3 regions of the Proteus vulgaris genome follow, and region 1 is predicted to be linked to each of the others. Evidence: predicted binding sites of a transcription regulator. Region 1 holds the regulator's gene; each other region holds the start of a gene.

Region 1 (11,274 bases):
CGTTTTTTGCCGAACATGTTGCGTTATGACGTAAAAATAAGCAGTAAATAAAAGGAAGTTCTATTTCCAAAGATGAAAAAACCGGACGAAAAAGAAGCCCGGTTTATCTATGTCGGAGCTAGACCAATGAATTATTCTTCGTCTGGATATTGCGCCATAAAGCTTTCAGCTTGCTCAACCATCGATTTAGTACCTACAAAGAAAGGCATACGTTGGTGAAGCTCTTTAGGTTCGATATCAAGAATACGTTCTTTACCATTACTCGCTTTACCGCCAGCTTGTTCTGCTAAAAACGCCATTGGGTTACATTCATAGAGTAAACGTAATTTACCAGTAGGGTGGCTTGCAGTGCTTGGATAGATATAAATGCCACCTTTCAGTAAGTTACGGTGAAAATCAGCGACTAAAGAACCGATATAACGAGTGGTATAAGGGCGATTAGTGGCTGCATCTTGTTCTTGGCAATACTTAATGTATTTTTTGACACCTAATGGGAATTTGATGTAGTTACCTTCATTGATAGAGTACATATTTCCTGTTGGTGGGAAATGCACACTTTCATGAGATAGGCAGAACACACCTAAAGAAGGGTCATAAGTAAAGGCGTGAACACCACAACCTGTTGTATAAACTAACATGGTTGATGAGCCATAAACGACATAGCCTGCTGCAACTTGACGATGACCAGGTTGTAAGAAGTCATCTAATGTTACAGATTGGCCAATAGGCGTAATACGGTGGTAAATAGAGAAAATTGTCCCGACGGAAACGTTTACATCAATATTCGACGAACCGTCTAAAGGATCCATTAGTACAACATACTTAGCATTCTCAGCACGATCACCTTCAAAGATTACAATATCATCTTCTTCTTCTGATCCGATACCCGCAACTTCACCACGTGCTTTTAATGCCGCTTTTAGTTTCTCATTCGCGTAAAGATCCAGTTTCATCTGGGCTTCACCTTGAACATTAGAAACACCGTTAGTACCCAGAATATCGACTAACCCTGCTTTATTAATATCACGGTGGATAATTTTAGCCCCAAGCTTAATTGCCGAAAGTAATGCAGTAAGTTCGCCAGTTGCATGGGGAAAATCTTGTTGTTTCTCGACGATAAATTCGCCTAATGTTTTCATGACGCAGGTCCTGAATGTGAGTGGGTAAAGTAAAAAAGGAGGAAAATCTCCTTGGTGGTGGCAAGTTTAGCCAAAGAATCGAATGATTCAAAGGTTAATCCGTTCCTTATCTGCTTTTTGATCGTTAGAATAGTGACCAACTTCATGCTATTGGACAGAAATTCATGCACATTCATATTCTTGGTATTTGTGGCACCTTTATGGGAAGTCTTGCCATTTTAGCTCGAGCTAAGGGACATAAAGTCACAGGCTCTGATGCTAATGTCTATCCACCAATGAGTACCTTATTAGAAAATCAGGGAATTGAACTGATTGAGGGATATGACCCTAAACAATTAGAACCTGTTCCTGACATGGTGATTATTGGTAATGCAATGACACGAGGAAATCCTTGTGTTGAAGCTGTACTTGAAAAAGGTCTGCCTTATACTTCAGGCCCTCAATGGCTACATGATTATATTTTACCTGAACGTTGGGTATTAGCGGTTGCAGGAACTCATGGTAAAACAACAACGGCAGGTATGTTAGCTTGGGTTTTAGAAGATTGTGGCTATAAGCCGGGTTTTTTGATTGGGGGTGTGCCTGGTAATTTCCAAGTTTCAGCACAATTAGGTGAAAGTCCTTTCTTTGTGATTGAAGCCGACGAGTATGATAGCGCTTTCTTCGATAAACGTTCTAAATTTGTACATTACTCACCTCGCACACTGATTTTAAATAACCTTGAATTTGATCATGCCGATATTTTTGACGATTTAGCGGCAATTCAAAAACAATTCCATCATTTAGTTCGTATTGTTCCAGGCAGCGGAAAAATCATCATGCCTGACAACGATATAAATTTAAAACAGACCATTGGAATGGGATGTTGGAGCGAACAAGAATTCACGGGTGAAACAGGCGATTGGCAAGCTAAAAAACTCACTAATGACAGTAGTCATTTTGAGGTGTTTCATAAAGGTGAGCGAGTCGGAGAAGTGTGTTGGGGGCTTTCTGGTGAACACAACATGCAAAATGGCTTAATGGCAATAGTTGCTGCACACCATGTTGGTGTTTTACCTGATGACGCTTGTGAAGCATTAGATAAGTTTGTTAATGCGCGTCGTCGCTTAGAGTTACGTGGTGAAGTTAATCAGGTCAGTGTTTATGATGATTTTGCACACCATCCTACGGCGATTTTAGCAACGCTTGAAGCGTTACGCAGTAAAGTCGGTGGAACCGCGCGTATTATTGCGGTGTTAGAGCCTCGTTCAAATACCATGAAAATGGGAATTAGCAAGGATGATATCGCCCCAGCATTAGGTCGAGCTGATGAAGTATTTTTATTCCAGCCACCGAATATTCAATGGTTAGTGAGTGATATTGCAGAGCATTGCGTACAACCCGCTCGTTGGAGTACCGATCTTGATACATTAGTGGATATGATTGCGAAAGAAGCACAAGCGGGCGATCATATTTTAATTATGAGTAATGGTGGCTTTGGTGGGATACATGAAAAGCTGCTTAAAAAATTAGCTCAGCCTAAAGGATCAGAGAATCAGTATTAATAATAAATAAAAATAAGCCACTGAATGTTTAGTGGCTTATTTTAGGACGTTAGAGTAAAGCGATTATAATTCCTGATCAAACAGGTTTAGGATTGCATCTCGCAACTCTTCTGTTGAAAATCCTGGCGCTGGTGTTGAGAAAATAGTGTCATCACCTGCAATACTGCCAAGGATCCCTTCTGCTTTGCCTAATGAATCTAATAAACGTGCAATAAGTTGTGCCGCACCTGGGCTCGTTCTTATCACCACAACCGAATGGTTATGGTCGATATCGAGTACCAAATTTTTTAATGGGCTACTTGCTGTTGGTACGCCAAGTTCAGTTGGAAGGCAATATACCATTTCCATTTTGGCGTTTCGGGTTCTTACTGCACCAAATTTTGTTAGCATACGAGAGATTTTGGATTGATTAATATTATCAAATCCGGCCTCTTGTAATGCCGTCACAATCTCGCCTTGTGAACTGAATTTTTCTTCTTTCAGCAGGGCTTTAAACGCTTTAACCAAGTCTTCTTGCTTAGAAGGAACGCGCATAGTTCACCTTTAGTGAGTTATCAATAACCTGCGTATTATGCAGAGAAGTGAATTTTTATGCAACAAAAGACGATGAAAGGTGAGAGGTAATCTACTGAAAATTGTAAAGTAGAATGTACTGCAAAAAAGTTTTATTTATCGACTTTGAATGTGATAATTTAAGGAAGTAAAATATTTGTTAAATAAATGATAAGCTTAAATGATTATCATAAGGAGATAGTGCCACTTAACATTTTACCCAATTTATTGGAATTATTTATCAAAAGAGTGCCCACTATCTCATTAACAGATAAGCAATTTGTTTAGAATAACCAAAGTATTATTTTCCACTATAAATGCCTTATTATGCAATATTGCTGTTAAATAATTGTTTTTCAAAAGGTGTATTGCGTAATAGTGAGTCTCTCTAAGGCGTTCCACTATCTCGTAACTAAGGAGTATCAGAATGAAAGTAGCAGTTCTCGGTGCAGCGGGTGGTATTGGTCAGGCACTGGCACTTCTTCTTAAAAATCAGCTTCCAGCTGGTAGTGAACTCTCTTTATATGATATCGCTCCCGTCACACCGGGCGTCGCAGCTGACTTAAGCCATATCCCAACTCAAGTGACTGTAAAAGGTTTTGCCGGCGAAGATCCATCTCCTGCATTAAAAGACGCTGATGTTGTTCTGATTTCTGCGGGTGTTGCTCGTAAACCTGGTATGGATCGTTCAGATCTTTTCAACGTTAACGCAGGCATTGTGCGCAACTTAATTGAAAAGGTAGCACAAAATTGCCCTAAAGCACTTATCGGTATCATTACTAACCCTGTAAATACGACAGTTGCTATTGCTGCTGAAGTACTTAAAAAAGCAGGTGTTTACGATAAAAAACGTCTTTTCGGTATCACCACACTTGATATCATTCGTGCTAATACTTTTGTTGCTGAATTAAAAGGCCAAGATCCTCTGAAAACCAATGTTCCTGTTATTGGTGGGCATTCTGGTGTCACCATTCTTCCTCTACTTTCTCAAGTTGCTGACGTATCATTTACAGATGATGAAATCGCAGCACTGACAAAACGTATCCAAAATGCAGGTACTGAAGTTGTAGAAGCGAAAGCTGGTGGTGGATCAGCAACATTATCAATGGGACAAGCTGCGGCTCGTTTTGGTCTTTCATTAATTCGCGCTTTAAATGGCGAGAAAAATGTTATTGAATGTACCTATACAGAAGGTGACGGAGAATATGCCCGTTTCTTTGCACAACCTATTCTTTTAGGTAAAAACGGTGTAGAGGAATATTTATCTATTGGTAAATTAAGTGATTTTGAAAAACAATCTCTTAATGGCATGTTAGACGTATTGAAAAAAGATATAATTCTTGGTGAAGAATTTATTAATAAATAAAGAAATACTTTTTTTGCTATAAAAATAATGCAAAATTAAATAAAAACCGCTGATATAGTATCAGCGGTTTTTTTTATTAATTATAATGTATGTAATTATTAGTTAATTATTAGTTTTGTCACGAATCTTTCGTTCAAGTAATTCTCCTGTTTCAGGATGAAAATAACGGCTTGGCCAAATTTCAGAAGGAGCAACACCAAGATAATCAGCAATGATTTTTTCTCCTTTAGGCCAAGGGCGTGACAGTGCATTAGCGAGTGTTGAAGAGCTTAACCCTGCTTGGCGAGAGATGGCAGCAAGTGTTGTTCCTCGTTTTCTAAGTGCGGCAATAATATCGGCAGGATGCCAATCAGATTTCCTTGAAATCATTTTTAATCCTTTTTCTATAAAATTAATTGCTGTGTTAGTGGTATAAATAACAGTTTATTAGAAATGTCCTAAAGCATTTAAACTGATTATTTAGAAAATAAAATAACATTATTTTTCTAAAAAGATTTCTGATTTTTTTCTTAATAATTTCTTTTTTGAAGTTGATAACAATTTTAGAGAAACATAATGAAAAAAGAGTGGTATACGGCAAAGGAATTGACGGGTATAGGTGGATTACCTAAATCACCACAAGGTGTAAATGCAAAAGCTAAACGTGAATTTTGGCAAAAACAAAAGATAAAGAATAAGCAAGGTAATGGTGTTGAATATCATTATTCTTGTTTACCAGATAAAACTTTAATTGCTCTGGAACTTTATGAACCATTAGCACATTACAAACTAAATAAAAAAGAGGAGCCACTCGTTATCTGGGTGAAAGCATTCCAACAACTAAATGATGGTGAACAAAAAACATTAACAGAGCTGATATTGCGGGATGGTATTAGAAGTTTTTTAGAAAAACTCGTCAATGATTAGGCGAGTTTAAAGAATCTATTATTGCGTTATCCGCAACAGATATCTATCTGACTAACCTCTTAGTTGAATGTGAGATGAGATCATGAAAAAAGAATGGTATACAGCGAAAGAATTAGTGGGGCTTGCGGGGTTACCTAACTCACCGCAGGGAGTGAACTTGATGGCGCGTCGTGAAGGGTGGGAAAATCGCCGTAAACGTGGTGTGCAGGGGAAAGCTGTCGAGTATTCAGTGAAAAGTCTACCTGATGAGGTCATTGGGGTATTAGCTGCACATGAACCTCCCGCAGAGTATTTATCAAAGCGTCAGGATGCTTTTTTGATCTGGGTGGAAGCGTATTATCAATTAACCAAATCAGAACGTGAAAAAATTGTGAAGTTTGTGCTTCGAGAAGGGTTAGCAAAGCTCATTAGTTATATTGATGCTGATAATCAAGACGCAATTGAGCGAGAAAATGAAGAAGTACTCAATAAATTAAAAAACCCACCAGAGTCGACATAGTCGCTCTGGCAGGCTTTTCTATACCATTAATGGGGTAGTATTATTAGGATTACGATTGACGTTGTACAGCAACGTGAGCAAGCCCAATAAGCGCTTCTTTATAAGGTGAATCAGGTATGATAGATAAAGCTTCAATTGCTTTGTCTGCTTCTTCTTCTGCTTTTTGGCGGGTATATTCCAAAGATCCACTTTGTTTCATGGTATTTAAAACGGTATCCAATAAATGGCGACCATTACCTTGCTCAATAGCTTGGCGAATTAATTGAGATTCTTCTTCATTACCATTATGCATGGCATGAAGTAATGGCAACGTAGGTTTGCCTTCATCAAGATCATCGCCTGTGTTTTTACCCAACTGACTGTTGTCAGCATCATAATCAAGCAGATCGTCAATGAGCTGGAAAGCAGTACCAAGATAACGTCCATAATCTTGGAATGCTTTTTCTTGCTCAGGTGTGGCACCAGAAAGAATGGCTGACGCATGAGAAGCCGCTTCAAATAGACGCGCTGTTTTACTGTAAATAACTTGCATATAGTCATCTTCAGAAATATTAGGATCGTTACAATTCATTAATTGTAAGACTTCACCTTCGGCGATCACATTGGTGGCGCTAGACATTAATTTTAATACACGCATTGAATCAAGATCCGTCATCATCTGAAAAGATCGTGTATAAATAAAGTCGCCAACAAGCACACTTGCTGCATTTCCAAAGACGGCATTTGCCGTTTGTTTTCCTCTACGCATATCAGATTCATCAACAACATCATCATGTAACAACGTTGCAGTATGAATAAACTCGATAAGCGCTGCGACCGAGATATGTTTGTCACCTTGATAGTCCAATGCTCGTCCAGTGAGCACTGCGATCATTGGTCGGATCCTTTTACCACCACCACTAATGATGTAGTAACCAAGTTGGTTTATCAAAGAAACATCTGAATTAAGCTGGTAAAGGATTGCCTCATTTACCGCAGCCATATCAGCGGATGTTAGTTTTATAATAGATTCTAAATTCATGTTTTTTCGACTTTGGCTCGCCAATGAGCGCGTTATTATTAATAAAAAATGATCATGCCATAGATTTTACTCTCTTATAATTTAGATTGTACTTTAAAAATGGCTGAAATAAATATCGCATAAAAAACTCTTTTTTTTAATGCTAGTTTGCGATCTGTACTTGTCATCGGCACTAAATTTGCGTAGAATTCGCGCCCTATGTGAATATTTTAATTGTGCACTCAAATTATACATATTGGGAGTGTGCGGAAAGCGGAGTTTATATGTACGCGGTTTTCCAAAGTGGTGGTAAACAACACCGAGTCAGCGAAGGTCAAACTATTCGTTTAGAGAAACTTGAAGTAGCTACTGGCGAAACAATCGAGTTTGACACTGTAATGATGGTCGCTAATGGCGATGATATTCAAATTGGCGCTCCAATCCTTGCGGGCGTTAAAGTTAAAGCGGAAGTGGTTGCTCACGGTCGCGGCGAGAAAGTTAAGATTGTTAAGTTCCGTCGTCGTAAACATAGCCGTAAACAACAGGGCCACCGTCAGTGGTTTACTGATGTTAAAATCACTGGTATCGCTTAAGGTTTAGGAGAGTAGTTCAATGGCACATAAAAAGGCTGGCGGCTCGACTCGTAACGGTCGTGATTCCGAAGCAAAACGTCTGGGTGTTAAACGTTTCGGTGGTGAAGCTGTATTAGCAGGTAGCATCATCGTTCGTCAACGTGGTACTAAGTTCCATGCAGGTACTAACGTTGGTTGTGGTCGTGACCACACCCTGTTTGCATTAGCTGACGGAAAAATTAAGTTCGAAGTTAAAGGTCCAAACAACCGTAAATTTATCAGCATCGAAGCTGAATAATTACTGGTCCTTTAAGCACCGAGTCAAAAGCCCTGCAAGTCTGTTGCGGGGCTTTTTATATTTAAAAAAGGCCATCTCTGGGTAATTTCGGCCATCCAGCACGTTAATGGCTACTATACGGAGTAAAATCATGAAATTTGTTGATGAGGCCAAGATCCTGATCGTCGCGGGCGATGGTGGTAACGGCTGTGTGAGCTTTCGTCGCGAAAAATATATCCCAAATGGGGGACCAGACGGTGGTGATGGCGGTGATGGTGGTGATGTCTACATGATTGCAGACGAAAACCTCAACACTCTAATTGATTACCGTTTTACAAAATCTTATCGCGCAGAACGTGGTGAAAATGGTCACAGCCGTGACTGCACCGGTAAGCGTGGTCAAGACATTACAATTAGTGTTCCTGTTGGAACACGAGTCCGTGATTTAGCCACCAATGAAATTATTGCTGACTTAACTGTTCACGGACAAAAACAAATGGTCGCTAAAGGCGGCTTTCACGGTTTAGGTAATACTCGCTTTAAATCTTCGGTTAACCGTGCTCCACGCCAACGTACTATGGGTACTCCGGGTGAATCTCGTGATGTTCTCTTAGAGCTAATGTTATTAGCCGATGTAGGTATGTTAGGTATGCCGAATGCGGGTAAATCAACGTTTATTCGTGCAGTATCGGCAGCAAAACCTAAAGTTGCCGATTATCCGTTTACCACCTTAGTACCGAGCTTAGGTGTGGTACGTATGGATAATCATCAGAGCTTTGTTGTTGCTGATATTCCTGGATTAATCGAAGGCGCTGCTGATGGTGCAGGTCTTGGGATCCAATTCTTAAAACACTTAGAACGCTGTCGTGTGTTATTGCACTTGATCGACATCGATCCTATTGATGGATCAGATCCTGTTGAGAACGCACAAATTATTGTCTCTGAATTAGAGAAATACAGCGAAAAATTAGCACAAAAACCACGTTGGTTAGTATTCAATAAAGTGGATCTTCTTGATGCTGAAGAAGCAAAAGAGAAGGCAAAAGCGATTGTTGAAGCACTGGGTTGGGATGAAAACTATTACATGATAGCGGCCATCAACCAAGAAGGTGTGAAAAAACTTTGCTGGAATATCATGGAATTCCTGAATGTAACACCACGTGAGCAAGATTTAGTGGCGACAGTTGCAGAGCCAGGAAAAGTTGACTTTATGTGGGATGATTACCACAAAGAACAGCTTGAAAATCCTGATTTTGAAGAAGATGACGATGATGATTGGGATGAAGAAGATGATGATGGTATAGAGTTTATCTACCAACGTTAATTATCATTCTTATCATGAAAAAATAAAAAACGCCTGATTTATCAGGCGTTTTCTTTTATCTCGATATCGTAAACTTAGCGGTTATTGTACATATCTTTATACAGGTTAGTTTCAAAACGTACTAAATAGGCGCGCCCTGCATTACGATTTTGCGTTGGTGGTGAATATGCAGAGACGTACTGAACAAAAGCAACTTTTTGTCCATTAGCTGTCGTCATAAAGCCAGCAAGATTATAGACCCCTTTTAGTGAACCCGTTTTGGCAGAAACTTTGCCATCGACACCTGCTTCATGAAAACCGCCTCGGTATTGTAATGTTCCATCGTGTCCAGAGAGGGGAAGCATAGTAATAAAGTTGAGTTCATTTTCGTGTTGCCCAATATATTGAAGGACTTGCATCATTGTTGCAGGTGAAATGAGGTTATGGCGAGAAAGACCTGAACCATCAACCATTACTGTATTACCTAAGTCAATTCCTGCTTTTTGTTTTAAAATCGCACGAGTTGCTTCCGCGCCTGAACGCCACGTTCCAGCAACACCATAATATTCACGTCCAATGGTTCTAAATACAGTGTCTGCAATCATATTGTCAGACTCTTTTAACATTGTAGTAAGCAAGTTATGTAGAGGCTTAGATTGTGTTTGTGCTAATACAGTAACCGGTGCTTTAACGTAAGAGCGACGTTTTATATAGCCATCAAGTTCAATATTGGCTCTTTGTAACTCTTCTTTTAAAATTGTGCCAGCCCAATGCGCACCATCTTGAATAGAAAACATTAAAGGCACTGCATCGTCACGTTTAGGAATACATCCTGTTATTACATAGGTATTTAAATCACGGACAGTGACATCTAATTCGCAAAAACGAGTACGTGTTGAGCCTTTCTCATAAGTTTCAACTTCGCTTAAAACGGTAACTGGGTAAAATGAAGCTTTGCGTATTGTGGCAATATCGCCATCTTTATTGCCACTTTGCAATAAGACAGAAAAACAGTTTTTATCAACAATTGCGGCACTAGGTGGCGCACTAAAACATTGAGTCATATCATTCCAAACCCAACCAGGTGCTTTGTCATGACTCGAAAAAGCAGAAGTATCAATCAGCAAATCGCCACGGACTTTAGTGATGCCGGATTGTTTTAATACCGCGACCATTCCTCTTAACTGTTGGCGAGTTAATGTTGGATCACCACTGAAACGAAAGATCAAATCTCCGTTGAGTTGATCATTCTTTATTTTGCCTTCCGTCTCCATTGTTGTGGTGAATTGGTAATCACCCCCTAATTGAAGTAATGCCGCCAAGGCGGTGACCACTTTTTGAGTACTGGCAGGAAGAGCTAATTGATCTGCATGATAATTGAGATTAGGAGAAGCTGCGCCCACAGGCTGGGTAATCAAACCCACTTGTGTTCCTTCAGGAAGAAGGGATGTATAGTTTTCAACGGGTATTGCTTGGGTTGAAAAACTGATGATACTTAATGTGTAAAGTATCCGTCGAAATGTTGATAATAAGCGCATAATTTCTCTGTCCGTGACTATAGCGTACTAACGTTACAGTATTGATTGCCAGAGGCTAATACTAAAGGGCAATGAGGGCAAAAGTAAACGATATAACGAGCGATTACTGCATTATCAGAAAATATCTGTTTATTGATTTATAAAGAAAGATAAGGCGTGAAGCAATGCGTCTGTTGTGTTAGATTTAGTTTTAGGTCTGGGGGCTAAGTTTGCTTCCCAACAGCATGAATAAGGGAATAAACGTCTTTCCTTATTCACCGAACATATGTAGAGACAGGCCCAATTTAAGGTTGCCTGTGTCTTTTTTTGTCTTGAGAAGAGTAAATAGATCCTTTTCTCTGTGTTGTTAGTATAAAAAATCAGGATGATACCTATTTTTTATTAGGAATAGTATTGAGGTATTAACACATGAATCAGATCCCTATGACCGTTCTTGGTGCGGAAAAACTACGCGAAGAGCTGGAATATTTAAAAAGTGTTCGTCGTCCCGAAATTATCGCGGCTATTGCAGAAGCGCGTGAGCACGGAGACTTAAAAGAAAACGCAGAATATCATGCAGCAAGAGAGCAACAAGGTTT
Region 2 (11,274 bases), 1.1 Mb from region 1:
CAACATTAAAAAGCTATATGAGCTTTGAATCAACGCAAGAAGAGCTTGAACAGGCTAAATCTTGGTATCGTGAACAACTTGAAGTAACTCATAACCTAAAAGCGTTTGAAGCAGCTATGCTGCCAGCTCGCCGATTAAATACTATTCCGTATTATGAAGAAGCTGACAAACTCAAAGCATTAGAGTCAATTACACTACAAGATATTATTGATAACCGCCGTGAAGTGATTAAAAACGCAGCACTTCAAGCACTGATTGTTGGTAATTTAACGCCAGAGCAAAGCCGTGATATAGCGAAATCTGCACATGAGTTATTAGGTAATCAAGGAACAGAATACTGGATTGGTGAAACACTAGTATTCAATAAATTAGATGCCGTTGAATTTCAAAATAAATCAAACAGTACAGATAATGCTTTAGGCGAACTTTATATCCCTACTGGGTATAGCCGCCTTGAAGGTCAGGCTATTTCTTCTGTGTTAGCTTCAGTTATTAAACCTTGGTTTTATGATCAATTAAGAACAGAAGAGCAACTTGGTTATGCTGTATTTGCTTATCAAGGCACTATGGGTGAACAGTCTGGCCTAGGTTTCTTATTACAAAGTAATGCTAAACCTCCGGTTTACTTAAATGAACGTTATAATGCATTTTATCAGCAAGCCTACGAACGTTTGAAAAAAATGAGTGAGGCTGATTTTAATCAGTATAAGCAAGCAATTATTACTGAAGTTAAACAACCACCTCAAACTTTCTATGAAGAAGTCTCTCTTTATCGAAATGATTTCCATCGTAATAATTTAAAATATGATGGACGAGAGAAATTCTTAGCTGAGCTTAATAAAGTGACGTTAAAACAAGCTATTGAGTTTTATGAAAAAGCAGTAATAAAACCAAATGGTTTTGTGTTTGTTTCTCAAATAATTGGCAAAGATGGTAAAGATGCTGATTACGCGCAAAATAAAAAATGGAAACGTTATACGACAGTCAGTGAATTACAAAAAACGTTACCAGTTGAGGAAATTAAAGAGTGAGTGAAGCGATACAGGCACAGCCATTAAATCCTTATACACTTCCTTTGTACCAAAGGCGCCTTATTGAGGCGTCTGCGGGTACAGGTAAAACCTATACCATTGGATTACTGTATTTGCGATTACTTCTTGGTTTAGGGGGAGATTCTGCGTTTTATCGACCTCTAAGCGTTGAAGAGATCTTGGTTGTGACATTTACAGATGCGGCAACCGATGAATTACGTGCACGTATTCGTAAAAATATCCATGAGCTAAGGCTTGCCTGTATCCGTCATGATGTTGATAGTGGTGACAAAACATACCAAGAATTACTCAAACAAATTCCTAATAAAGAGTTAGCCGCGCAGTGGTTATTAGAAGCTGAGCGTCAAATGGATGAAGCTGCTATTTACACTATTCATGGATTTTGCCAGCGTATGCTGGCAAACAATGCATTTGAGTCAGGTGTATTGTTTGAACAAGTCTTGATCCAAGATGAATATGAGCTGAAAAAACGTGTTTGTGCTGATTTTTGGCGTCGCCACTGTTATCCCCTTTCTTATGATGTTGCTAATGCGGTTAGCCAGATTTGGTCTGGTCCAGAGCAGCTACTTTATGAAATACAGCCTTATTTACAAGGTGAGATGCCAGAAATAGAAGGTGTGGCATTAGACAGCGAAAATGAGTCGGTAAAAGAGCGACATCAAGCTGTTATTGAAGCCATTAATAAGGTGAAAGCGCGTTGGAATGAACATCATCATGAAGTTGAAGCGTGGATAACGGCCTCAGGAGTGGATAAACGAAGTTATAGTAGCCGTTTTTTACCTAAATGGATTGAAGAAATCACGTTATGGGCCGCAACGCTTGAAACAAAAAGCTATCAGTTACCTGATTGCTTGGTTCGTTTTTCTCAAGAAATTTTAAATGAAAAAGCGACCAAAGGCCCTGCTCCTGAGCATATTCTTTTTGTTGAAATTGAGAGTCTAACAAAACAAAGCTTAACACTGCGTGATGTTATTTTAGTGAATGCTATTCCCGAAATACGCCAAGGTATTGAAAATGAAAAAATGCGTCGGGGTGAAATGGGATTTGATGATCTCTTAACACGCTTAGATAGAGCATTAAAACGTGAAGGGGGAGAAGCATTAGCACTGGCTATTCGTGAGCGTTATCCCGTTGCAATGATTGATGAATTTCAAGATACCGATCCTCAACAATACCGTATTTTTGATGCTATTTATGGTGAGCATCAAAACAGTGGGTTACTTTTTATCGGTGATCCTAAACAGGCAATTTATGCTTTCCGTGGTGCTGATATTTTTACTTATATTCAAGCGCGAAAACAAACAACACACCATTACACTTTAAATACTAACTGGCGTTCTGCTCCGGGAATGGTGAATGCGGTTAATAAACTTTTTATGCGTTCTAGTGCTCCGTTTTTATTTGAGCATATCCCTTTTATTGAGGTGAGTTCTGCTGAAAAAAACCAAGATATGGCTTTTATTTACCATGGTAAATCGATCTCACCTTTTAACTTTTGGCTTGCTGAAGGTGAAAGCCTATCAACGGGAAATTATGAGCAAATTATGGCAACGCAATGTGCAGCTCAAATTCGTGATTGGTTATCAGCAGGCGATCAACAGCAAGCATGGCTCCTAGAGCAAGGTGAAAAAAAATCACTGACATCGGCTGATATTATGGTGCTGGTTCGTAGTCGTAGAGAAGCATTACTTATTCGTGATGCACTAAACTTACTCTCTATACAATCTGTATTCTTATCAAACCGTGAAAGTGTATTTGAAACCAATGAAGCTAAAGATTTGCTTTGGTTACTGCAAGCAGTTGTAACGCCAGAGAAAGAGCGTGTTTTAAGAGCCTCTTTAGCTAGTCGGTTATTTGGTTTTAGTGCAAGAGAAATTGATAGCCTAAATCGTGATGAACAACGCTGGAATAGTTATGTAGAGAAATTTGCTGACTACTATGTATTATGGCAAAAACGTGGCGTTTTACCGATGTTGCGTAAGATTATGATGGATAATCAGATTGCCGAGGATCTACTTGCCAGTATTGATGGTGAAAGGAGACTCACTGATATCATGCATATTGGCGAATTATTGCAGGAAACCTCGTTACAGCTTGATAGTGAACATGCGCTTATTCGTTGGTTAGCACAACAAATTTCTCATCCTGATGCGCAATCAGAAAGCCAACAAATGCGTTTGGAAAGTGACCGAAATCTTGTGCGAATTTGTACTATTCATAAATCCAAAGGCCTTGAATATCCTATTGTCTGCTTACCTTTTGCTTGTAACTATCAAGAGCAAAAAGGGGCGCTTTATCATGACAGAGAAAAATTTTACGCTAAGTTAGATATTTTTAGCAGGCCTGAAAGCTTGCGTTTAGCGGATGAAGAACGTTTAGCAGAAGATTTACGCCTACTTTATGTAGCATTAACTCGTTCTAAATTTTGTTGTTATGTGGGCGCTGCGCCATTGGTGAAAGGGAATAAACGTAAATCGGGACTGACTGATCTTCATAAAAATGCTTTAGGGTATTTATTACAGCAAGGTGAAGAAGGGAATAGCGAATTATTACATCAATCAATCCATGCATTACTCGATGAAAATATTAGTGTGATCACGCTCGATGAAGTTTCAGCACAACGTTACCAACCTCAGTTAGTCAATGAGGCAAAATTAGAGGCTGCAGTATTTAAACGTAAAATCCATGATAATTGGCGTATAACCAGTTATTCAGGACTAACTTATCAACATTCAAATCGCGGATACCATTTCGATTTGGGCGATATTGAGGCTTTAGTGCAATCTATTGCTCCTGGATTGGATACTGATGCCAAAGGTGAGAAACAACGAGAAGAAACAGATGAAAATTCGATTCATCATTTTCCTCGTGGTGCGGTTGCGGGAACATTCTTACATGGCTTGCTTGAAGTCTTAGATTTTTCTCAACCCATTGATGAACAATGGATGCAAGAGCAATTAACGGCTCAAGGATTTGATGAAAAGTGGGCGCCATTATTAGTAACATGGATGGAAACACTGTTTTATACCCCTCTTAATGATGATGGATTATGCCTTGCTGATATCCCTAAAACACAACAACTTGATGAGTTACAATTTTATTTGCCAATTGAACAAGAAATAACATCATCTCAGTTGACTCAATTAATAAGTCAGTTTGATCCCTTATCAAAACGTTGTGCTGCTTTACAATTCCAGCAAGTAGAAGGCATGTTAAAAGGTTTTATTGACTTAGTGTTTTGCTGGGAAGGGAAATACTATGTGGTGGATTACAAATCAAATTGGTTAGGTGAATCGAGTGAAGATTACACTCAAGAAGCGATGGTCAATGCAATGATAGATCACCGTTACGATTTGCAGTACCAACTCTATACATTAGCATTACATCGTTTTTTACAGCAACGCATTCCAGATTATGATTACAAAAGCCATTTTGGGGGAATTTATTATCTTTTCTTACGTGGTATAGATAAAGCACACCCTGGAAATGGAGTTTATGCTTATTTACCTGATGAGGCGTTTGTTTTGGCGCTAGATGCGTTATTTACAGGCAAAAGTATGAAAAGTAGCACTCCTGATGTAGTCGATGAGAAATAAAAATGATCAAACTATTAGAACAAGCGATTACACAAAATGTATTACGACCGTTAGATCTTCGATTTGCACAAATGCTGGTGGAAGATGAAAATCCGATTTTACTGTTTATCTTTGCTTATTTAAGCACTCAAACAGGAGCTGGACATGTTTGTTTGCCATTAAATATTATCAAAGAAAATCAATTGTTTGATGGTAGGCAAGACGAACTTGCTCGCGCTATTTGGCAAAGAATGGGAGAGCCTTCTACTGATCAAATAATTGAAGCGTTAATACATAGTCATTGTGTTAATCAAGGTGGTGATAATTCTCCATCACCTATCATTTTAGATAATGGGCTTCTTTATCTGCAAAGAATGTGGAGCTATGAAGAAAAAGTGGCTCAATTTTTTAGGCAAGAACATCCGGTGGTTGATATTGATGAAAATGCATTAATTAAAGCACTCAATCAGCTTTTTCCAACAGCAAAAGAAAATAAAGAAACTAATTGGCAGAAAGTAGCTGCCAGTGTTGCTATCACTAGCCCTATCTCTATTATCTCTGGCGGTCCAGGAACAGGAAAAACCACAACGGTGGCAAAAATCTTGGCTGCTTTTGTGATGCTTACTTCGAATGAGAAACCCATTATTCAATTAGCAGCACCAACTGGAAAAGCTGCTGCCCGATTAACAGAATCCCTAGGTAAAGCACTTGCTCAACTTGCTTTAAGTGAAGAAGAAAATAAGTGGATGCCAAAGCAAGCACAAACTATTCATCGTTTGTTAGGGGCTCAGCCGGAAAGCCAGCAAGTGCGTTACCATAAAGATAATCCATTACAACTTGATATTTTAGTGGTTGATGAAGCGTCAATGGTTGATTTACCTATGATGGCTCGCTTAATTGATGCACTCCCACAGCAATGCCACGTTATTTTCTTGGGAGATAAAGACCAACTCGCTTCTGTTGAGGCTGGAGCTGTATTAGGGGATATTTGCCGTTTTGCGGATGATGGTTTGAGCCAAAAGCGATTTGATAAAATTGATTATTTAACACAAGGTGAGTTATCAAAATCTGCAGATATTATCTCTGTTTCTAACACACCCGTTTCAGTTGTTAGTGATTCACTTTGCCTATTACGAAAAAGCTATCGATTTGGCTCGAATTCAGGAATTGGTCAACTTGCTTTTGCTGTAAACCAAGGACAGACTAAAACAGCGCTGACATTGCTGAAGAAGGCAGTAATTACGCCTCAACAAATTGAAATGGCACTAGATACTCAAGATGTGAATTTTATCCCATTAGAGAGTGATGAAAACTATTTACTGATGATACAAGATGCAGCACAAACCTATCGACAGTATCTCTCATTGATAGCAGAAAAAGCCACTCCTGATGCGATCCTTAACACATTTAACCAGTATCGTTTATTGTGTGCATTAAGAGAAGGGCCATTTGGTGTAAGTGGGTTAAATGATCGAATTGAAATGCTATTGCACCGTCAACGATTAATTCGTCGCCCTACAAATAGCTACCAGAGTGACTACATTGGACGTCCGATTATGATCCAGAGAAATGATAGTACACTTGGGCTGTTTAATGGTGATATTGGTATTATGCTCAATAATGATGAAGGCGAAATGAAAGCCTTTTTCCAATTGCCAGATGGTACCTTAAAAGCCATTCAGCCTAGCCGGTTACCTCAACACGAAACGGCGTATGTTATGACAGTGCATAAATCACAGGGATCTGAATTTACACATACAGCATTAGTATTACCTGAAAAATTTTCGCCAGTGGTCAGCCGTGAATTACTGTACACCGCCTTAACTCGCGCTAAACAAAAACTTTCTCTTTATGCCTGCGAATATATGGTGAAAATGGCTATTCAAACACGTATTCAGCGTCGAAGTGGTTTAGTCGATAAGTTACGTTACTAATCTCTATCAGATAAGACAAAAACAATAAAAGACAGATATTGAGAGGGATACCTGTCTTTTTGTTTATATTTGATAGTTACTCTTTATGTAAATCTAAAATCAAAATTTTGGAGCGACGCTGATAATTGTAGAGCGCCTGCTTTTCAATGGGTAATTTATCAATTTCAGCAGGTTCAAATCCTTTTTCTTGAAACCAGTGAATACTGCGCGTTGTTAAAACAAATAGTTTTTCTAATCCTAATTGCTTAGCATGGGCAGAAATTCGTTGTAGTAATACCTCACCACGACAAGAGCTACGATAATCAGGATGAACAGCAACACAAGCCATTTCACCAATTTTTTCTGATTGATAAGGGTAAAGAGCAGCACAGGCTATAGTCATATTATCGCGTTCAATAATGGTGAATTGATCTATCTCCATTTCTAATTGTTCTCTTGAACGTCTGACTAAAATACCTTGTTGCTCTAATGGGCGAATAAGTTCGAGTATGCCACCAATATCATTGATATTGGCTCTACGAACTTTTTCTGCACTTTCCATCACGATTTGAGTTCCTATACCATCGCGAGAGAATAGCTCTTGAATAAGCGCACCATCAGATTGATAACTTAATAGGTGACTGCGCTCTACGCCTCGGCGACAGGCTTTAACGGCACCTCGCAAAAATCTGACTGTACCTGAGTGGTAATCGCCTTCGGTTTGTAGCTCTTGGATTTTATCTTCGGCTTGATTAGGTAGTAATTCAGAGACAATGTGTCCATCTTCATCGACAACACCCTGGAAAGAGCAAAAACCAATAATTTTTTGCGCTTTAAGTTTTATAGCAAGTTGTGTCGCTACTTCTTCAGATGTGAGATTAAAGCTTTCACCAGTAACAGACACTGCAACAGGGCCAATTAATACGATGGCGTTACTGTCTAATTGACGGTGAATAGCTTCTTCATCAATACGACGAATTTTTCCGCTATGACAATAATCCACGCCATCATCAACTCCCAAGGGTTGTGCAATGACAAAGTTGCCACTAACGACATTAATATGCGCACCTTGTAATGGTGTATTACTTAAACTCATTGATAAACGTGCAGTGATGTCGAGCTGTAATGTACCCGCTGCTTGTTTAACAATTTCTAAGGTTTTACTATCAGTAATACGAGTATATTTATGATAAATTGGTGAAACTTTTTGTACTTCAAGTGCCATATCAATTTGTGGTCTTGCGCCATAAACAACCACTAAACGGATACCTAAACTGTGTAGTAATCCAATATCGTTAATGATAGATGGAAAATTTTCATGTGCGATAGCTTCGCCACCCAACATAATGACAAATGTTTTGCCTCTATGTGCATTAATATACGGAACCGAGTGGCGGAATCCATCGACCAATTCGGTGCTACGCTCTTTCATAAAACCCTCTCAAGTGAATTTTTATTCGCATTTAATGTATTTTTATTCTTTTTGATGAGGAATGGCAAGTAAAATCCTATCTTATTGTTTTGCATGAGGGCAGAATATTCGTGTAAATGTGAGTAATTGTGCTGTTTTTAAGTGACAGTAGAGTGTGGATTGGGTAAAGTTTTTCGTTCTTAACTTTTTTTATCTCTTTTTAGAGTTTATTGACGTTAATCGTTTTTTTGGAATATTTTCATGAGTCATTCTGAGCACAATCAAACTCGTCGTCGTCTTATTAAAGGAATTGGCGCGTTATTATTGTTAAGTGTTAGTCCTGTTGGCTTTGCTGCGACAGCATCTATTGTTGCTGTCAGGGTTTGGCCAGCCTCGACTTATACTCGCGTGACTATAGAATCAAAAACACCACTGAAATATCGTCAGTTTGCATTATCAAACCCAGAACGTATTGTGGTGGATTTAGAAGGTATTCAGCTTAATAGCGTATTAAAGGGTATGGCTAATCAAGTTCAGACTAGCGATCCTTATTTAAAGTTGATCCGTGTTGGTCAAAATACGCCTAAAACAGTGCGATTAGTTTTTGAAGTAAAAACACCAGTACAACCACAAATGTTTACTCTAAAACCTGTTGCGGAATTTAAAAACCGTTTGGTGTTAGATTTCTACCCAAGCCATGGTGCAAATGCTGAAGATGATCCACTCTTAGCACTGTTACGTGAATATAATGATGGTGATTTACAACAAGCGGTACCAGCCCAAACAGACACCCGAAAACCGGGTAGGGCAGGGAGAGACAGACCTATCATTATCATGATCGATCCTGGGCATGGTGGGGAGGATCCTGGTGCCATTGGAAAATACAAAACACGTGAAAAAGATGTGGTATTACAAATTGCACGTCGCTTAAGAACATTAATTGATAAAGACGCCAAAATGAAGGCGTATATGACACGTAATGAAGATGTGTTTATTCCATTAACGGTGCGTGTTGCTAAAGCACGAAAAATGCAAGCTGACTTGTTTGTTTCTATTCATGCTGATGCATTTACGAATCGTTCTGCCAGAGGTTCATCTGTTTTTGCGTTATCAAAAACAGGGGCGACCAGTAACACTGCACGCTATCTTGCACAAACACAAAATGAGTCTGATTTAATCGGTGGTGTGAGCAAAAGTGGTGACCGTTATGTTGATCATGCGATGCTTGATCTTGTACAAACGGCAACTATCAATGACAGTTTAAAATTTGGTAGTGAAGTGCTTAAGTTGTTGGGAGGGATTAATAAACTACATAAGAATAAAGTTGATCAGGCAGGGTTTGCGGTATTAAAAGCCCCTGAGATCCCCTCTATTTTAGTAGAGACTGCCTTTATCAGTAATATCGAAGAAGAGAAGAAACTGAAAACGGCTAAATTCCAGCAACAAATTGCAGAATCTATTTTTAAAGGGATCAAAGCTTATTTCGCTAATGGCGGTGAATTAACCTTAGCTGACCGTAGCTAATCTCTTCCTATACCCTTTTTTATATTCCAGTAGAAAGCTAAGATCATGTGTTTTCTATTGGAATTTCTATTGTATTTTCAGCACAATAAATTTATCCAATATGTTATTGAAATAAAAGAAAATTGATGTAGTAAATCTATGATTGATAAGATCAGCTTTTTGAATTAAAAGAGAAAATAAAAATGAGAGGAAATCTTGAAGAAAAATTGGTTGCGGGAGCTGGATTTGAACCAACGACCTTCGGGTTATGAGCCCGACGAGCTACCATGCTGCTCCATCCCGCGACTGAATTTTTATTTATAGAATTGGTTGCGGGAGCTGGATTTGAACCAACGACCTTCGGGTTATGAGCCCGACGAGCTACCATGCTGCTCCATCCCGCGACTGATACTATAAACTTACTGCTTTGTGAATTGGTTGCGGGGGCCAGATTTGAACTGACGACCTTCGGGTTATGAGCCCGACGAGCTACCAAGCTGCTCCACCCCGCGTCTCCACAGAGGGGCACTATACTCAGGATCTGCTGAGTTGCAAGTTTTTTATGAAATTTTTATCGTTTTCTTTTAAAAACGGTCAGAAATAATACATGAGGATGCAATTTTAGGCAGTTATACTCGTGGTGCTTAAAGTTGTAGGAGCTGACTATACTCATTGGAGTCACATCGTTTATCTAAGTTTCTCTCTCTATTTCCACTTGTTGTGACTTAATGTTTAAAAGTCATATTGATTAGGGGATAATAGAAAACCTTAACTATCAGTATATCCATATTCATATCTTTATTGATTTGGCTTTGGTATCTTTTTAATTCAAAATCAACACTCAAATTTAGTCATTAAGCGGGCAAAAAATGATTACTTGGCGAAAATCGTTAATTTTAGGTATGTTAGCGCTTGCCTTGACAGGATGTCATCGTCCTACAGAGCAAGGTCAGCAATATAAAGATGGGAAACTTAAACAAGACTTGATCGAAGTCAGCTCGCCAAATACACAAGGCACACCGATTAATGGCCCAGATTATCTGCAACAAGTTAATCAGATAAATCAAACATCATCTCGTTTGTATAATAGTAACAAAGAGACTTATCAAGCAGTTGAAAACTGGCTACGTTCAGGGGCTGATACTCGCCAATTACGTCAATTTAATCTTTCCACCTTTCAAATGGAAGGTGTTGATAACTATGGTAATGTTCAGTTTACAGGTTATTATACGCCAGTCCTTGAAGCTCGTTTAACACGACAAGGTGAATTCCAATATCCTCTTTATAAAATGCCCGCCAATAGTCGCTCGAAACTTCCTTCACGTGCAGCTATCTATAATGGTGCATTAAGCCAATCTTTAATTGCGGCTTACAGTAATTCCATTATGGATAATTTTATGATGGAAGTTCAGGGAAGTGGTTACGTTGATTTTGGTGATGGAAAACCACTTACCTTTTTCGGTTATGCAGGGAAAAATGGGCATGCTTATCGAAGCATAGGTAAAGTGCTAATCGACAATGGTGAAGTAGAAAGAAAAGATATGTCGATGCTTGCTATCAGAGAATGGGCTGATAAACATAGCGACACTGAAGTGAGAAAATTATTAGAAGAAAATCCTTCATTTGTTTTTTTTAAACCTGAGCCTTTTACACCAGTAAGAGGAGCAAGTGCTATTCCATTAATTGCACTTGCATCAGTGGCTTCTGATAGAAGTATTATTCCTGCGGGAACTGTATTACTGGCTGAAATTCCTGTGCTTGATAATTCAGGTAAGTTTACAGGCGAATATCAAATGCGTTTGATGGTGGCATTAGATGTA
Region 3 (11,274 bases), 170 kb from region 1:
TACTGATGTTCTGATAACACTGCCACCTTTCGCAATGCGTTGACGTGCTTGTCGCATTAATTGACGTAACATCAATCCACTTTCATCAACCATTGTCAGCCCAAGCTCATCCACATCTTTAAAATGACGATAAAATGAGGTAGGCGCAATACCAGCTTCTCTAGCCACTTCTCGTAAGCTTAAGCTAGTAAAGCTACGCTCAGCACTCAGTTGGCTAAAAGCAGCTTCAATTAAAGAGCGACGGGTTTTTTCTTTTTGTTTAGCTCTGATGCCAATATTATTACTCACAGAAATCCTGATAATCCTAATTTGGTTTATGCTCAATATATCAAACTTTGTTAAAAAAGCAGTGCGTACAATCATCTCTAAAGACACATTCTCATAAAAACTCAACAAAGTGTGACTAATGCCCTTAATGTCAATTGGGCTATTATTCATTCTAATGTTAATATAGCGTTGTCGGTTTGTATAAAACAGGTCTCTTCCTATGCAACATTCTCATTTCGATGCCATTGTTATCGGTTCAGGTCCTGGCGGTGAAGGCGCGGCCATGGGGCTTGTTAAACAAGGAAAACGCGTCGCAGTTATAGAACGTTATAACAAAGTTGGTGGTGGCTGTACGCATTGGGGTACTATTCCCTCCAAAGCCCTACGCCATGCAGTAAGTCGCATTATCGAGTTTAATCAAAACCCACTTTATAGCGACCAATCTCGTCTTATTAACTCCTCTTTTTCTCAAATACTTCGTCAAGCCAGCACCGTGATTAGTCAGCAGACTAAAATGCGTCAAGGTTTCTACGAACGCAATAACTGTACAATGTATTCGGGTGAAGCGGCATTTATTGACGAACACAGGATCAGCGTACGTTACCCTGATGGTACTTGCGATATTCTCTCTGCTGATAGCTTTATTATTGCAACGGGCTCTCGCCCTTATTGCCCACCGGATGTCGATTTCTCTCATTCTCGTATTTATAACAGTGACACTATTCTCGATTTAGAGCATGAGCCTCACCATGTCATTATTTATGGCGCAGGTGTCATTGGTTGTGAATATGCCTCTATCTTTAGAGGATTAAGAGTAAAAGTAGACTTAATCAATACTCGTGATCACCTATTGTCTTTCCTTGATCAAGAGATGTCTGATGCACTTTCTTATCACTTCTGGAATAACGGTATTGTTATTCGTCATAATGAAGAATACGAAAGCATTGAAGGTGTCGATGATGGTGTTATTGTTCACCTAAAATCAGGTAAAAAAGTCAAAGCAGATTGCCTACTCTACGCAAACGGCCGAACAGGAAATACAGACACTCTAGGCTTAGAAAACGTCGGTATTAAAACCGATAGTCGTGGACTCGTTTCTGTTAATGCCCACTACCAAACCAGTTGTAAACACATTTATGCTGTAGGTGATGTCATTGGTTATCCAAGTCTAGCTTCAGCTGCTTATGATCAAGGTCGTATTGCGGCTTTGGCAATCACAACGGGAAAATCAGAAACACACTTGATTGAAGATATTCCAACTGGGATCTACACCATTCCTGAAATTAGTTCTGTAGGTAAAACAGAGCAACAACTCACTGCAATGAAGATCCCTTATGAAGTGGGTCGTTCTCAGTTTAAACATCTGGCAAGAGCACAAATAGCAGGTATGAATGTGGGGAGTTTAAAAATTCTCTTCCACCGTGAAACCAAGCAAATTTTAGGTATTCACTGCTTCGGTGAACGTGCTGCAGAAATTATTCATATCGGCCAAGCGATTATGGAACAAAAAGGTGAAGGTAATACTATCGAATATTTCGTTAATACGACCTTCAACTATCCAACAATGGCAGAAGCCTATCGTGTTGCTGCACTTAATGGTTTAAACCGCTTATTTTAATGCGTTTTGTTTTTCTGCATAAAATGCGGTCATATGTTCACGGATTGTCTCTGCTAACTGCTCATAACGATTACGCAAAGGCGATCCGGGACGATAGACTAAGATAATAGAACGTGATGGATTTGGATCTGTACATTCTAAGTAACAAACTCCATCACGTTTTTGCTCTTGAGGTACTGATAAATCAGGTAATAGGGTTATTCCACTACCAGCAGCGACCATATTACGTAATGTCTCTAAACTCGTTGCTCTAAAATGAGTATCTTCTTTTGCGCCCGCTTGAAAGCAGAATCCTAACGCTTGATCCCGTAAACAGTGCCCATCTTCTAGCATCAATAAACGTTGTCCCGCTAAGTCGCCCATTGGCACAGACTCACGTTCATGCCACGGATGCCCTTCATAAATCGCTAATTTCATTGGCTCTTCAAATAAAGGAACTTCAATAAACGGCGCACTCTCTTTAACCATTGCTAAAATTGCACAATCAAGCTTTCCACTATCTAATTGAGCTAATAAGCTATGAGTTTGTGCTTCATGAAGGTACATCTCTAACTTAGGATAGTTTTTATGTAACTCAGGGATAATATGAGGCAACAAATAAGGACCGACAGTAGGGATCAGCCCGATATGTAAAGGCCCTGCCATACTTTCGCCTTGCAATGAAGCCATTTCTTGTAGCACTTTGACTTCACGTAGAACAGTTTTCGCTTGATCCACCAGCAACAAACCTTGTTGCGTAAACAGAACCTTACGGCTAGTTCGTTCAAGCAACATTACACCCAATTCATCTTCAAGCTTACGAATTTGACCACTTAATGTTGGCTGACTCACATGGCAAGAATCTGCCGCACGACGAAAATGTTTATGCTCAGCTAGAGCCACCAGATATTCCAAGTCACGGATATTCATTGCAGATCCCACATTTATTGCTGATAGTTAATGTCTATAGATAATATAGTAACTGATAAATTTTTCTATCAGTCGAATGTTATTCTGTCTCTCTTTTTTGATATTTTCTTAATAAATAAATCTAATTACTTCATATTCTAAAGAATTCAAGATGAGCATAGATATTATCGGCAATTCAAAATAAAAAAACAGGGCAATAAATACCCTGTTCTTATGGAATAACAGTAAGTTGTCTTAAATAAACTCTTTTTTTTATTTATCCATACTGAGTGTTTCTTTTGCTTTTTCTATCGCACAAGCGACCTGTTTTTGAGAAACGCCCCCTTTTGCAAGACGTTTATCTAAACATGATTGAAGTGATAAAATATCGTACACATCAATCATGATTTTATCGTTAAACATCTGTAATTCAGAAAGAGGAAGTTCTTCAATTGCTTTACCTTGCTCAATGGCACAAACAACCACTTCACCCACAATATGGTGCGCTTCACGAAATGGCACGCCTTTAGCAACAAGATAATCTGCCAGTTCAGTAGCATTAGCATAACCTTGTTTAGCGGCTTCTTCACAGCGAGAACGACGAATTTGAATGCCATCAAGAACTAATGTTGCCATATGCAAACAATCAGACCATGTATCAATAGCGTCAAACAGCCCTTCTTTATCCTCTTGCATATCTTTATTGTAAGCTAAAGGCAGACCTTTTAAGGTCATCATCATGCCCGTTAATGCACCTTGTACTCGTCCACATTTTCCACGGATAAGCTCAAGTGCATCTGGATTTTTCTTTTGAGGCATTAACGATGAGCCTGAGGTCACTTTGTCTGATAATTCAATAAAGCCCGCTTCACCACTATTAAAGAAAATAAGATCTTCTGCAAAACGAGATAAATGCACCATCCCAATAGATGCGCAAGATAATAGCTCCAATACATGATCACGGTCAGATACACTGTCTAGACTATTGTTAGTTGCACTCGCAAAACCTAACCATCCCGCTAATTGTTCACGATCGATATCATAAGCTGTGCCTGCTAATGCACCGCATCCCAACGGACTGATATCCAAACGTTTCAAAGCATCAGCTAAACGGCTTTCATCTCTGGCTAACATTTCATTGTAGGCCAAACACCAGTGTGCGAATGTTACTGGTTGAGCGCGTTGTAAATGGGTATAACCCGGCATCACTGCATTTTGATTTTGTTCTGCGGTAATAACTAAAGCTTTTTGTAGCTCAACAATCGCTTGGCGAAGATGAATGACCTCTTCTTTGCACCATAGTTTTAAGTCTGTTGCGACCTGATCATTACGGCTACGACCTGTATGTAATTTTTTACCTAAATCACCGACTTTGGCAATAAGCTTACTTTCAACCCAACTATGAATATCTTCTGCATCACTTTGTAAAATAGATTGTGGGTTTGCTGTTACTTCTTCTGATAATTCATTTAAAGCTTGCTCAAGTTGAGCTTGTTCATCTTGCGATAATACACCCACTGTGACTAACGCTTTAGACCAAGCTACTGAGCCAAAGATATCCTGTTGTGCCAGTCGAAAATCAAACCGCAGTGAATCATTGAATTGTTTAAACCGTTGATCAGCTTCCTGACTAAAACGTCCACCCCAGAGTGCCATAATCGCTTCCTGTATTTATTCTGTGTAATAAAAGAGAGTAAGAGTGATGCGTGTTAGCACCACTCTATTGCCTTACGTTATTTCTTGCTCAGTGCACGAATACGTGATGGCAGGGAATACAAACGGATAAAACCTTCAGCATGACTGTGATCGTAAACTTCATCTTCACCAAAGGTTGCAAATTCCTCAGAGTACAGGCTATTTTCTGATTTTTTCTGAATGGCATTCACATGGCCTTTATAAAGCTCTAAAACCACTTCGCCATTCACATCTTTTGCCAGCGATTCCGCAGCCGCTTGTAGTGAAGCACGGATTGGCGTAAACCAACGACCGTCATAGGCTACATACGACATCTCTAAACCGAGTTGTTGACGCCATTTAAACGCATCCCTATCAAGAACTAGTTGCTCAACACCACGCAGAGCAGCCATCATGATAGTGCCCCCTGGAGTTTCATAGCAGCCACGAGATTTCATTCCCACTAAACGGTTTTCAACAATATCAATACGTCCGATACCGTGCTTAACACCTAATGTATTTAATGTATCTAAACACTCAAAAGGTGATTGTGTTTTACCGTTTACAGCGACAACTTCACCCGCTTTAACTGTAACAGTGACTAATTCTGGTGTTTCTGGTGCTTTCTTAGGATCGACAGTCCATGCCCAACAATCTTCATTTGATGCATTCCATGGGCTTTCTAATACACCACCTTCCGTTGAGATATGCCATGCGTTTTCATCGCGGCTATAAATTTTCTCAAGTGTAGCCGTAGTGGGAATATTACGGACTTTCAGATAATCCAGCAGTGCTTCACGAGAACGTAAATCCCACTCTCTCCAAGGCGCGACGACTTTTAGTTGCGGAGCAAGAGCTGCATAGGTGCTTTCAAAACGAACCTGATCGTTACCTTTACCCGTTGCGCCATGAGCAACAGCATCAGCACCTAATTTTAATGCCAATTCTACCTGAGCTTTAGCAATAACTGGACGTGCCATTGAAGTACCTAATAAATAGCTACCTTCATATAAAGCACCGGTTTTTAACACAGGATAAACATAGTCTTTGATAAACTCTTCACGTAAATCAACGACGTAACACTCAGATGCTCCTGACGCTAACGCTTTCTGTTCTACGCCAACTAAATCATCACGGCTTTGCCCAACATCAGCAACAAAAGCAACAACTTCACAGTTATCGTAATGCTCTTTTAACCAAGGAATGATCGCCGAAGTATCTAATCCGCCTGAGTACGCTAGTACGATTTTCTTAATACCTTTAGTCATAGTGATAACCTTCAATTCCTAATTTGTTTAAATTCAGCCAACTATCAAATAGTGATAAGATTTATAGAGTCATTTTTAAGCTAAAATACGGGTGCCTACTGCAACACCATTAAACAGTGCGGTTAGTTTTTCAGCATGGCGCCAACTGGCAATTTCAACGGGTCTACCAAGTGTTTTAGCCGCTTCTAACGCTGCATTTACTTTCACAATCATGCCGTCAGTGATAATGCCTTGATCAATTAATGTCTGTGCTTTTTCGGCTGACATCTCTGCTATCTTTTGACCTTTACCATCTAAAATGCCACTAACATCTGAAAGCAACACTAAATCAGCACCCAATGTTTCTGCGATAGCGGTTGCAGCTTGGTCTGCATTGACATTCATCAGCTCACCTTTCTCAGTCATACCGATAGAGCTGATAATAGGTAGATAGCCTGCCCCCAGTAATAAATTAAGTAAATCTGGAGAGCCGGGAGTTGCATTTCCTACATGGCCTAACTCTTCATTAATTTGAGTGACTTTTGCTAATTGCCCATCACCCAAAGAAAGCCCCACCCCATTAAGCCCAAACTGAGTTGCCCACGATAACAAGGTTTTATTGGCACTTCCGGCCAATGCTCCTGTGATGATATCTATCTGATCAGCGGGTGTAACACGCAGGCCTTGCTTTTTCACGACAGGTAATTGCAATTTACCCATCAATTCATCCACCAAACAGCCACCACCATGTACGATGACCAAAGGGCGAGAGTGTGTTGAACGATATTGTTGTAATGCGGTGAAAAAACGTGTTAGCGCTTCTTCGTTATCAAGGAGTACACCACCCAGTTTGATAATTAATGGTTCCATGAAACTTCCCTACTCATTATTTAAATAAGTGATTCGGTTTCAGCGAAACCAAACCGAATATTCATACATTGCACCGCCTGCGCTGCGGCCCCTTTTAACAAGTTATCTTCAACACCTACTACAATCAGATGTTCGCCTTGTTGAGCAAACCCGATATCACAAAATGCAGTTCCTACCACGGCTTTTAATGCAGGTAATCCTTTGTCATAAACACGCACTAATGGCTTGTCTTGATAAGCTTCATCAAAGACTTGTCTGATTTTCTCTTGTGTCACGCCTGCTTTTAACTTACAGGTGATAGTGGCTAAGATCCCTCTGGCAAAATTGCCTAAGTGGGGGGTGAAAATCACATCAATGCCCAGATGTGTTGCAATCTCAGGTTGATGACGATGAGTAAACACACCGTAAGGTTGCAAACTCACTTCACAAAAACTGCTGGTTAAAGAGGCTTTTCTACCCGCACCACTTACACCGCTGGTGGCATTAATGACTGGCCATTGCGCGGTATCTAACAGTCCCGCTTCCACTAAGGGTTTTAATGACAACTGAGATACCGTTGGATAACAACCCGGCACAGCAATTAATTGCGCCTGACTGATAATGTCAGCATTCCATTCAGCTAATCCATACACTGCCTGTGATAACCAATCTGTATTCTTATGCTCGAATCCATAGTATTGTTGATAAAAATGCTTGTTTTGTACTCGATAGGCACCCGATAAGTCGAACACCACACAACCTTGCTCTAAAAAAATCGGGGCAATATCATGGCTGACCTCATGGGCTGTTGCTAAAAAAACGATATCAATATTTTCAGCCGCTTTAACAACATCAACCATTGGCTCTAAAGGGAGATCCACTAAGCCACGATATTGAGGATGAAGTTCAGAAAAGCGTTTTCCTGCATCTGCACTTTGAGCTGATACCATCAGTCTGCTCAAATTCACATGAGGATGCTGCTGAAGATAGGCGGCTAATTCAGCGCCAGTGTAACCACTTGCTCCTACAATCAGAGTATTTAACATGTCATTCTTACCTTGTACTATGAACACAAACCGATTAATGTATTTTTATTCAAAAAAAGTGCATGAATATTGATACTATTATGAAGAAAGGCTGTCAACAGTGAATATTAAATTACCTACATTTATTGAGATTTATCGTCAATTAATTGCAACGCCCTCTATCAGTGCTACAGATGCTAAGAACGATCAAAGCAACGAATCGCTGATTAATTTGCTTGCTAATTGGTTGGAAACATTAGGTTTTTCAATTGAAATTCAACCTGTACCTGAAACTCGAGGAAAATTTAACCTTTTAGCAACATTAGGAACAGGAAAAGGCGGGTTATTACTCTGTGGTCATACTGACACGGTGCCATTTGATGAAGGTCGTTGGACACAAGATCCTTTTACACTGACAGAAAAAGAAAATAAGTTATACGGCTTAGGCACTGCAGATATGAAAGGCTTTTTTGCTTTTATTCTTGATGCATTACGAGATGTAGATACTAACACGTTAACTCACCCTCTTTATATTCTCGCCACGGCAGATGAAGAAACCTCTATGGCAGGTGCACGTTATTTTGCCGCCAATACAACAATCCGCCCTGATTTTGCCATTATTGGCGAACCAACATCCCTAAAGCCGATTCGTGCTCATAAAGGGCATTTATCAAATGCAATACGCATTACAGGGCAATCAGGACATTCTAGCGATCCAGAAAAAGGGGTGAATGCGATTGAGCTAATGCATGAATCCATTACTCACCTTAGTACACTGCGCGATACGCTAAAAACACGCTATAACAACCCTGCATTTGTTATCCCTTATCCGACCATGAACTTTGGTTATATTAATGGTGGTGATGCAGCAAATCGGATTTGTGCTTGCTGTGAATTACATATGGATATTCGCCCATTGCCCGGGCTTACATTGCAAGATTTAGATGATTTACTACACGAAACATTAGCGCCCGTAAAAGCACGTTGGCCGGGTCGCTTAAATGTTGAAGCGCTACATGATCCTATTCCCGGTTATGAGTGCCCGACCGATCATAAAATGGTTGCAGTCATTGAAAAGTTATTAGGTGAGAAAGCACAAACAGTGAACTACTGTACTGAAGCGCCATTTATTCAAGATCTCTGTCCTACCTTAGTATTAGGCCCAGGTTCAATTGAACAAGCCCACCAGCCTGATGAATTTATTGATATGGCATTTATTGAACCAACTCGTGAATTGATGGGACAATTAATTGAAAACTTCTGTTTAACAGAAAAAACGCAATAATAAAAAACCCTATCGGCTTATGAACTGACCCCAGTTGATAGGGTTTTTATCTTCAATTAATACTCTAAATAATTCGAGTTACGGGTAGGCGATTAGCGTAACCAATTAGTTTTGGCTAGTTGAACAATTTCATCACCTCGACCATTAATAATCGCTTTCATCATATACAAGCTAAAACCTTTTGCCTGTTCAAACTTAATTTCAGGAGGCATAGAAAGCTCTTGTTTTGCAGTTACCACATCCACAATCACGGGGCCATCATGTTCAAAAGCCTCTTTCAGTGCCTTATCCAGATCTTCACCTTTTTCAACGCGAATACCTTTGATACCAGATGCATTAGCAATGGCAGCAAAATCAGGGTTATGCAAATCTGTTCCATCAGTTAAATAACCACCAGCTTTCATCTCCATCGCCACAAAACCTAATACGCTGTTATTAAAAATAATCACTTTCACTGGCAAATTCATTTGCGCTAACGAGATAAAATCGCCCATTAACATGGTGAATCCACCATCACCACACATTGCAACAACTTGGCGTTTTCTATCTAATGCTTGTGCACCAATAGCTTGAGCCATCGCATTTGCCATAGAGCCATGATTAAACGAGCCCAGCAAACGGCGTTTTCCATTCATTCCTACATAACGAGCCGCCCACACTGTTGGTGTTCCGACATCACAGGTAAAAATGGCATCATCATTTGCCAACTCACTCAATTTGCGTGCTAGATATTGTGGATGAATAAGTTCTCGTTCACTTGGTTGTGCAAGTGCATCCAAATCTTGTCGTGCTTTTGCGTAATGTTTCAACGAGGCATCAAGGTGAGAGGTATCTGTTTTCTCTTTTAAACGAGGCTGTATCGCATTTAGTGTTGCTTTAATATCACCAATCATTGCCATATCGACATGACAATGTGAACCGAGGCTGCTTGGATTAATATCGATTTGAATAATATTGGCTTTTGATGGATAAAACGCACGATAAGGAAATTGTGTTCCTAATAGCACCAGTGTATCTGCATTTTCCATCGCATGATAACCTGATGAAAAACCAATTAATCCTGTCATTCCTACACTGTACGGATTTTTCCATTCAATGTGCTCTTTGCCTCGTAATGCATGTACAACAGGTGCTTTTAAAGTTTGAGCCAATTTAATCACTTCATCGTGTGCCTGAGCGCACCCTGCACCACACATTAAAGTAATATTTTTTGCGTTATTCAGTGCATCAGATAATTTTTCGATTTCAAAACGATTAGGCATAACCAGTGGAAACTGCAACGGATACCAATTTTCATGTGCATCTTCTGGAGCCGGTTTTAGCGCAACATCTCCCGGTAAAACCACAACCGCTACCCCTTTTCTCAAAATCGCGGTTCGCATAGCGATAGCGAGAATTTGCGGGATCTGCTCTGGGTTTGAGACTAATTCACAATAATGACTGCATTCACGGAAAAGCTCTTGAGGATGAGTTTCCTGAAAGTAATTGCTACCAATTTCAGCAGAAGGAATATGCGCAGCAATGGCTAGCACAGGAACATGATTACGATGGCAATCAAAAAGTCCATTGATAAGATGTAAATTTCCCGGTCCACAAGAGCCCGCACAAACCGCCAATTCTCCATTGACTGCGGCTTCTGCGCCTGCAGCAAATGCGGCCACTTCTTCATGGCGGGTTCCCATCCACTCAATCGTTCCCATCTTTCGCAAGCTATCACTTAATCCATTGAGAGAATCGCCTGTCACGCCCCAAATACGTTTTACACCTGCATTATGGAGTACTTTAGCAATATAGGTTGCAACTGTTTGCTTACTCATGGTGATGTCTTTCCTCAGTTTTGGGTGAATTGTATCTCTGTGAGCTAAGCCTATTTCCTTGTGTTTTTTGATCTCTGTCCTTCACTTACTTACAGAGAAATTTGTTTCATTAACTCAAATATAAAGAATAACACCAATCACTATAATGTCACTGTCGTGATAAAGTTAGCATCGGTAAAAAATGTAAAAATAAAATATCACTTACAAATACATTCATTAAATTTATAATAATCGCATTAAATAAGAATATATCTCATTAATAACGTATTATTATTTACTAAATAATGGACAAAAGTTATTTATAGGATTATTTTAATAATTAAAATAATTTTTAATTATAGTTTTTTACATCACATCTTTATTAACAATTAAGCTGACTCATTTCAGCCTTACCCACTGTCTTTATTAAAAAATTTAACTTTCTTCTATTTGTTAATAAATTTATCACCATTGTATTATTTCATACTCCATGAAAAAGAGGTATGAAGTAAACATGACATTGGTCACGCTACCTTTTGCTTTTTGTCCTCTAAAATAAAGCCTGATTATTTTTCGACGGAGATTAACGGATGGACAAAAGTAGAAGTCCGATAAAGGTTTTCTT

Evidence for each region. The regulator ArgR, encoded in region 1, controls arginine synthesis, uptake and breakdown. The targets are predictions, from matches to a motif close to ANTGAATAAAAATACANT.
Region 2: argA (amino-acid N-acetyltransferase) is a predicted target of ArgR. The motif match lies at 8,006-8,023, and genes of this name have one in related genera.
Region 3: argC (N-acetyl-gamma-glutamyl-phosphate reductase) is a predicted target of ArgR. The motif match lies at 7,626-7,643, and genes of this name have one in related genera.

The regions. Positions count from the first base shown of each region.
Region 1 is NZ_CP090064.1:270,397-281,670, forward strand. It holds gene fbp (class 1 fructose-bisphosphatase) at 132-1,139, opposite strand; gene mpl (UDP-N-acetylmuramate:L-alanyl-gamma-D-glutamyl-meso-diaminopimelate ligase) at 1,304-2,683, shown strand; gene argR (transcriptional regulator ArgR) at 2,747-3,217, opposite strand; gene mdh (malate dehydrogenase) at 3,663-4,601, shown strand; gene LW139_RS01390 (helix-turn-helix domain-containing protein) at 4,704-4,970, opposite strand; gene LW139_RS01395 (DNA-binding protein) at 5,157-5,507, shown strand; gene LW139_RS01400 (DNA-binding protein) at 5,590-6,006, shown strand; gene ispB (octaprenyl diphosphate synthase) at 6,056-7,027, opposite strand; gene rplU (50S ribosomal protein L21) at 7,291-7,599, shown strand; gene rpmA (50S ribosomal protein L27) at 7,619-7,876, shown strand; gene cgtA (Obg family GTPase CgtA) at 8,007-9,179, shown strand; gene dacB (serine-type D-Ala-D-Ala carboxypeptidase) at 9,254-10,696, opposite strand; gene greA (transcription elongation factor GreA) at 11,105-11,274, shown strand, end outside.
Region 2 is NZ_CP090064.1:3,529,177-3,540,450, reverse strand. It holds gene ptrA (pitrilysin) at 1-1,031, shown strand, start outside; gene recB (exodeoxyribonuclease V subunit beta) at 1,028-4,648, shown strand; gene recD (exodeoxyribonuclease V subunit alpha) at 4,651-6,561, shown strand; gene argA (amino-acid N-acetyltransferase) at 6,638-7,972, opposite strand; gene amiC (N-acetylmuramoyl-L-alanine amidase AmiC) at 8,213-9,475, shown strand; tRNA gene LW139_RS16970 (tRNA-Met) at 9,683-9,759, opposite strand; tRNA gene LW139_RS16965 (tRNA-Met) at 9,782-9,858, opposite strand; tRNA gene LW139_RS16960 (tRNA-Met) at 9,890-9,966, opposite strand; gene mltA (murein transglycosylase A) at 10,324-11,274, shown strand, end outside.
Region 3 is NZ_CP090064.1:101,257-112,530, reverse strand. It holds gene fabR (HTH-type transcriptional repressor FabR) at 1-288, opposite strand, end outside; gene sthA (Si-specific NAD(P)(+) transhydrogenase) at 488-1,885, shown strand; gene oxyR (DNA-binding transcriptional regulator OxyR) at 1,877-2,794, opposite strand; gene argH (argininosuccinate lyase) at 3,047-4,429, opposite strand; gene LW139_RS00490 (argininosuccinate synthase) at 4,507-5,715, opposite strand; gene argB (acetylglutamate kinase) at 5,791-6,564, opposite strand; gene argC (N-acetyl-gamma-glutamyl-phosphate reductase) at 6,585-7,589, opposite strand; gene argE (acetylornithine deacetylase) at 7,690-8,853, shown strand; gene poxB (ubiquinone-dependent pyruvate dehydrogenase) at 8,946-10,670, opposite strand; gene LW139_RS00465 (DUF3100 domain-containing protein) at 11,240-11,274, shown strand, end outside.